Regions from separate parts of the Halomonas halophila genome, predicted to be linked through region 3. Evidence: predicted binding sites of a transcription regulator. Region 3 holds the regulator's gene; each other region holds the start of a gene.
The links. Region 3 encodes sigma-54, which starts transcription at its own class of promoters, with help from an activator protein. Its sites were predicted from a motif close to TGGCACNNNNNTTGCTNT; they were not measured.
Positions count from the first base shown of each region.

Region 1: urtA (urea ABC transporter substrate-binding protein) is a predicted target of sigma-54. The motif match lies at 1,576-1,593, and genes of this name have one in related genera.
Region 2: QWG60_RS05475 (HAD-IIB family hydrolase) is a predicted target of sigma-54. The motif match lies at 1,272-1,289, and genes of this name have one in related genera.

Region 1 covers NZ_CP129121.1:1,610,830-1,613,043, reverse strand. The annotation lists gene urtB (urea ABC transporter permease subunit UrtB) at 1-1, opposite strand, end outside; gene urtA (urea ABC transporter substrate-binding protein) at 66-1,385, opposite strand; gene QWG60_RS07380 (sensor domain-containing diguanylate cyclase) at 1,618-2,214, opposite strand, start outside.
Region 2 covers NZ_CP129121.1:1,208,128-1,210,341, reverse strand. The annotation lists gene QWG60_RS05480 (glycosyltransferase family protein) at 1-327, opposite strand, end outside; gene QWG60_RS05475 (HAD-IIB family hydrolase) at 324-1,238, opposite strand; gene QWG60_RS05470 (porin family protein) at 1,523-2,026, opposite strand.
Region 3 covers NZ_CP129121.1:2,378,170-2,380,383, forward strand. The annotation lists gene lptB (LPS export ABC transporter ATP-binding protein) at 1-146, shown strand, start outside; gene QWG60_RS11070 (RNA polymerase factor sigma-54) at 303-1,703, shown strand; gene hpf (ribosome hibernation-promoting factor, HPF/YfiA family) at 1,816-2,127, shown strand; gene QWG60_RS11080 (PTS sugar transporter subunit IIA) at 2,131-2,214, shown strand, end outside.

The DNA of each region.
Region 1 (2,214 bases), 770 kb from region 3:
TGACCATGTCCTGTCAGTGGGAGAAAGGAAGGCCCGGGCCGCGACGCGGCCCGGGGAGCGGCTGCTTATTCGGCCGAAGCCACCTCGGTGTCGGCACCGCCGCCGCAGCGTCCCTCGACGACGTTGTAGTTGCCGCAGCGCATCGGCGCGCGCCAGTCGCTGATCAGGTCCCGCGAGCCCGGCAGGTAGTCGGACCAGGCATCGCCGGCCACGGTGGAGGGCGTCTCCCAGACGATGGAGAACTGGCCGTTGTCCTGGATCTCGCCGATCAGCACCGGCTTGGTGATGTGGTGATTGGGCATCATGGTGGCATAGCCACCGGTCAGGTTGGGCACGGACACGCCGATGATGGCGTCCTTGACCGCGTCGACCTCGGTGGTGCCGGCCTTGCGCACGGCCTCGCTCCACATGTTGAAGCCGATGTAGTGGGCCTCCATGGGGTCGTTGGTGACCGCCATCTCGTCGCCGGTGTAGTCGATCCAGCTGTCGATGAAGTCGTAGTTGGTGTCGGTATCGACGCTCATGAAGTAGTTCCAGGCCGCCAGGTGGCCGACCAGCGGCGCGGTGTCGATGCCGGAGAGCTCCTGCTCGCCCACCGAGAAGGCCACCACCGGGATGTCCGCGGCATCGATGCCCTGGTTGCCGAGCTCACGGTAGAACGGCACGTTGGCGTCGCCGTTGATGGTCGAGACCACCGCGGTCTTCTTGCCCTGGCTGCCGAAGTCCTTGATGTCGGAGACGATGTTCTGCCAGTCGGAATGCCCGAAGGGGGTGTAGTTGACCATGATGTCGTCGTCGGCGACGCCATGATCCTTGAGATAGGCCTCGAGAATCTTGTTGGTGGTGCGCGGATAGACATAGTCGGTGCCGGCCAGCACCCAGCGCTCCACGCCGACGTCGTTCATCAGGTAATCGACCGCCGGGATCGCCTGCTGGTTGGGCGCGGCCCCGGTGTAGAAGACGTTCTCGGAGGACTCTTCACCCTCGTACTGGACCGGGTAGAACAGCAGGCCGTCGAGCTCCTCGACCACCGGCAGCACCGACTTCCGCGACACCGATGTCCAGTTGCCGAAGATCACGTCGACCTCGTCCTGGGCCAGCAGCTGGCGCGCCTTCTCGGCGAACAGCGGCCAGTCGGAGGCCGGGTCGACCACCACCGGCTCGAGCTCGCGGCCGAGCAGGCCGCCCTGCTCGTTCTGCTGCTCGATCAGCATCAGCATGGTGTCCTTGAGGGTCGACTCGCTGATGGCCATGGTGCCGGAGAGCGAGTGCAGGATGCCGACCTTGATGGGATCTTCCTGCGCCAGGGCCGGTGCCGAGACGGCCAGGCTCAGCAGGCTGGCGACGAACAGGCGCTTGGGCACGGTGGGCGAATGGGAACTCATGGTGATCTCCTTGTCGATCCAGACGTTGCATTGGCGTTGTTATGGAGGGCGCTGACACACCACGGTGCACCATGCCCTACCCCCACTCTGCAAGAGCTACGCCACATTCTGGATCAACCGGGATAAACATTATTTTTCAGTAACTTAAAGAATCCCCTTGAGCGCCCAACTCCGCCGAAAGTGCCCTTCTGGTGCAAGGGGTGCGCCGCTTACGCGCCACTTTGGTGCCGCATCAGTCCCCGGCCGGCTCGAACCGGGCATGCACGCGATCGCGCCCCGCCTGCTTGGCCGCATAGAGCGCCTGGTCGGCGCGCTTGATGGCCGGCGTCAGCGAGTCCTCGGCCGGATCGATCCGCGCCACGCCCAGCGAGGCAGAATAGGACAGCCACGATGCCCCGGACGAGGCGTCGTCGATCCTCGTCGAGGTCCCCACCGGCGTCGCCGCCACCGCCTGCCTCAGCCGCTCGGCCACGGCCATGGCCTGATCGGCATCGGTATCGCAGAGCAGCGCGACGAACTCCTCGCCGCCCATGCGGCACAGCACGTCGCCCTCTCGCAGCTGCTCGCGCACTGTCTCGGCGAAGGCCTGGAGCACCCGATCGCCCACGTCGTGACCGTGAACGTCGTTGATGCGCTTGAAATGATCCAGGTCGATGGCCACCAGGCTCAGCGGCATGCCGCGGCGGCGCGCCCTTGCCATCTCCAGGGCGGCCTGCTCCATCAGATAGCGGCGATTGCCCAGGCCGGTCAGGGGATCGGTCATGGCCTGCTGCTCCAGGCGAGCCTCCAGGTCCTTGCGCTCGCGAAGATCGAAGACCGTGGCCCGGGT
Region 2 (2,214 bases), 1.2 Mb from region 3:
GTCCAGGGCGCGCAGCCCCGGGCCGTCGTTCCACAGGATGCGATGGCGCTGGGGCAGCCGCGAGAAGAACGCGCGGGCCCGGTCGAACTGGTCGCGATCGGCCCGGTCGAGGCCGATCACGATCTCGGCCAGATAGGGCACCCTGGCCAGCTCGTCGACGATATTCGCCAGCGCCGGCCCCTCCAGCTCGGAGTACAGCGAGGGCAGGATCAGGCTCATCGGCCGCTGTGCCGCGAAGCGCACCAGATCGTCCTCGAGGGCCTCGACCGGCCGACGGGTCAGATTGTGAAAATCGGTGATGATGCCGTTCTGGTGGAAATCGCTCATGGGCTGACGCTCCCCGTGTCATCGTTATCGGTGCTGGACTGGCTCATTTCCGGCCCGGGCCGGCGCCCCCCTCGCCCCCACCAGTGCTCCACCCCCTCGACCCAGCCGCTCGGGCCGCTTTCCCGGCTGCGGTAGAGCGCGGGCTGATGCGGCGATACCTGCAACCCGTGGCGGCCGCGGATCACCACCGCCTGGTCCACCGCCTCGAGCATGGCGATGTCGTTGGGCCCGTCGCCCAGCGCCAGGGTCAAGGGGCGCACGCCGCGCAGAGCCTCGTAGCGCTCGGCGAGCCAGTTCACCGCCTGCCCCTTGTCCGATTCCCCCGTGGCGTGCCAGAAGCGCCCACCCCGAACCAGGCGCAGGCCGTCGCCGGCGAGTCCTGCGCGGAAGGCCTCGAGGCGATCACCGTCGTCGTGCCAGATCAGCGGCTCGCTGCCCTCGCGCATCCGTGCCAGGCGCGCCTGCGCCTCATCGAGGCCGGTGAAGGCGACCAGATCGTCCAGCGGGATCTCGCTCATCGGCGTGAAGCGAACGTCCAGGCGCTCCCGCCACACGGCGAGACGCTGGCGAATGAAGCCGATATCGACGCCCAGCGTCCTGATCACCAGCCCGTCGGGGCCCGGCGATCGCTCCAGGCGGGCATGGCACCAGGCGGCAGGCAGCCCCACCACCGCGCCGTTCTCGGCCACGAAGGGCGTGTTCGTGAGGATCAGGGTCTGACGCAGGGTCAGCAGCTCGCTACGAGTCTTGCTGGTTACCGGGATCACCGCCACGCCGTCCTCGCGCAGCCGGTCCAGCCACCCGGCGGCCGGCGACCAGTCATAGGTCTCGTGATCGAGCAGCGAGCCGTCCAGATCGGTGAAGAGCAGCCGCGCCCCGAGGAGCCCGTGGCGGGAGGAAGAAGCGGTCATGGCAGCACCTTTGGTGACCTCGTTCGCCAAGGCCTTGCAGGTAACGTGCCAGACTGGCTGCGGGCAGCGCGGTGGCGGGGCCGGCCCGTGGCGCGACGCCCGGAGCGAACGACGGGCTTGCACCACGAGATGGCGGCCGCCTCAGGATAGGGCAGTGGCTCGCGCCATCAGGTGTCATCGTGCCGTGTGTGGCCTCGGAAACACAGACCATGACGCATCACGCCCCCGCCATGGGCGAGGGCGTGCGCGGGAAGCGTCGGGACAGGGAGCACCGCTCCAGGTCGTCAGAAGTGGTAGGTGGCGCCCAGGCTCACGGCATCGAAGTCGTAGTGCGATTCGTCCAGATAGCGCATGTAGTCGGCACCCAGCGAGAGGTTCGGCATCAGCGCATAGCTGGCGCCGCCGCCGTAGGACACGCCGCTCTCGGACTCCGCGCCGTCGAACTCCACCTCGGTGGCGCCCAGCAGGCCGTAGAGCTTGAAGCGTGAGGTGATCGGCAGCATGCCCTTGGCATAGCCACCCGCGAGGTAATCCAGCTCCAGGCCACCGTCCGAGCCGCCGGTCCCCAGATGCCCTTCCAGGGCGAAGTAGTCGTTGAAGGCGACACCGGCGCGCAGGCGCAGGCCGGTGCTGTCGCGATCGCCGGCAGGGCCGTCAGGGTCGAGTTCCCAGAACAGGGCATCACCGCCCACGTAGGGGCTCGGCTGATAGGTCATCGGGCTCTGGGCCTGAGCGTTGGCGGCGGCCACGAGGCAGGCCGCGGCGACGGGCATCAGCAAGGTCTTCATGAGGCTTTCTCCAGTTAGGAAACATTGTTTCCCTGCGCAGCGACCATTCTGGTACAAAGCGCTCCGCGATGCCATCACCTGCGGCGAGCGACGCCGAAATCGTGCCCGGCGCCCCTCCCCTGGCCTGAAGCCGGGATAGGGAATATCCTCTTAACGTGCAAGACGCCCTCCCTGCCTGGAGGTAGCGT
Region 3 (2,214 bases):
ACCACAACGTGCGCGAGACGCTGGACATCTGCGACGGCGCCTACATCGTCGGCGACGGCCAGATCATCGCCGAAGGCGACGCCGAGGCCATCCTCGCCAACCAGCGGGTACGCGACGTCTACCTGGGCCAGGACTTCCGACTCTGAGCCTATTGGCTTCGCAAGTCACTGATATATTGTCGCCATGCACAGACAGGCATGGCAATTGCCATTGGCATGCTAATTGCTGAGCAAAGGCTTGCACGGCGGGCACACCCACACTAGGGTGGAAGGCCTCTTTGCCGCAGGACCGGAACGCTTGCCATGGCCATGAAGGCATCCCTCCAACTGCGTGTCGGCACCCAGCTGACCATGACGCCCCAGCTGCAGCAGGCCATCGGCCTGCTGCAGCTCTCGACCCTTGATCTGCGCCAGGAGATCCAGCAGGCCCTGGAAGCCAATCCCATGCTGGAGCTGGAGGACGACTTCGGCGAGCAGGCCGCCGGGGAGACGCCGGACGACGACTGGTCCGACGAGATTCCGGAAGAACTCAGCGTCGACAGCGACTGGTCGGACACCTTCCAGGACGCCGGCGGCAGCGGCGAGGCTCCCGACTTCGAGCGCCAGGCCGCCGGCCAGAGCCTGCAGAGCCACCTCGTCTGGCAGCTGGCCATGAGCGAGCTCGACGAACGCGAGACCCGCATCGCCGAGAGCCTGATCGATGCCGTGACGCCGGACGGCTATCTGGATCAACCGCTCGACGAGCTGCGCGACGGCCTGCGCGCCCAGGGCCTCGACGGGCTCGCCACCCGCGAGGTCGAAGCGGTGCTGCTGCGCCTGCAGCAGTTCGAGCCCACCGGCGTGTTCGCCCGCGATCTGCGCGAGTGCCTGCTGCTGCAGCTGGCCACCCTGCCCGACGACACCCCGCTGCTGCCCCAGGCGCGCCGCCTGGTACGCCAGTTCCTCGAGGCCCTGGCCGGCAACGACCGGCGGCTGCTCAAGCGGCGCCTGGGGCTCGACGACGAGACCCTCGACGAGGTCATCGGCCTGATCCGCGGCCTCGACCCGCGCCCGGGCAGCGAATTCGCCAGCGGCGACAGCGACTACGTGATTCCCGACCTGATCGCCCGCTACACGCCCCAGGGCTGGCGCGTCGAGCTCAACCCCGAGGCGATGCCGCGGCTGCGCATCCAGCCCGACTACGCGGCGCTGATCAAGCGCGCCGACAAGAGCGACGACAACCAGTTCCTCAAGGACCACCTGCAGGAGGCGCGCTGGCTGATCAAGAGCCTGGCCAGCCGCAACGACACCCTGCTGCGCGTCGGCCACGAGGTGATGACCCGCCAGATCGAGTTCCTCGAGCACGGCGAAGAGGCCATGAAGCCGCTGATCCTGGCCGACATCGCCCAGACGGTGGAGATGCACGAGTCGACCATTTCTCGGGTCACGACCCAGAAGTTCATCCACACCCCCCGCGGCGTCTTCGAGCTCAAGTACTTCTTCTCGAGCCAGGTCGGCGACGGCGAGGATGCCCACTCCAGCACCGCGATCCGCGCCCGCATCCGCAAGCTGATCGAGGGCGAACCGCCGCGCAAGCCGCTGTCCGACAGCAAGCTGGTCACCCTGCTCGCCGAGGAGGGCATCGAGGTGGCCCGACGCACCGTCGCCAAGTATCGCGAAGCGATGCACATCCCCTCCTCCAGCCAGCGCAAGCGCCTCGGCTGAGGCCCTCCCGACGGGGGGTTCCAGAGTATGAAAACGCGTCTGGCACGGGGGGTTTGCAAGGCACCAAAAAGGGTTACAATCGAGTCACCACCCAAGGAGCAAGGAGCGTGTCATGCAAGTCAACCTCACCGGCCATCACGTGGAATTGACCGAGCCCCTGCGTGACTACGTGCAGGAGAAACTCTCCCGCCTGGAACGCCATTACGACAACATCACCACCGTTCAGGTGACGCTCTCCGTCGAGAAGGAACGCCAACAGGCCGCCTGCACGCTGCACGCCGCCGGTGCCGATCTGCACGCCGAAGCGATGGACGCCGACATGTACGCCGCCATCGACGCCCTTGCCGACAAGCTGGACCGCCAGCTCGTCAAGCACAAGGAAAAGACTCAGGCCCGCGCCCAGGGCGCCGCAAGCGTCCGCTGAGTCATGTCACTCGAAGCCATCCTGCCCCCCGAGCGCACCCTCTTCGGTGTGCCCGGGGGGAGCAAGAAACGTGTGCTGGAGTTCTTC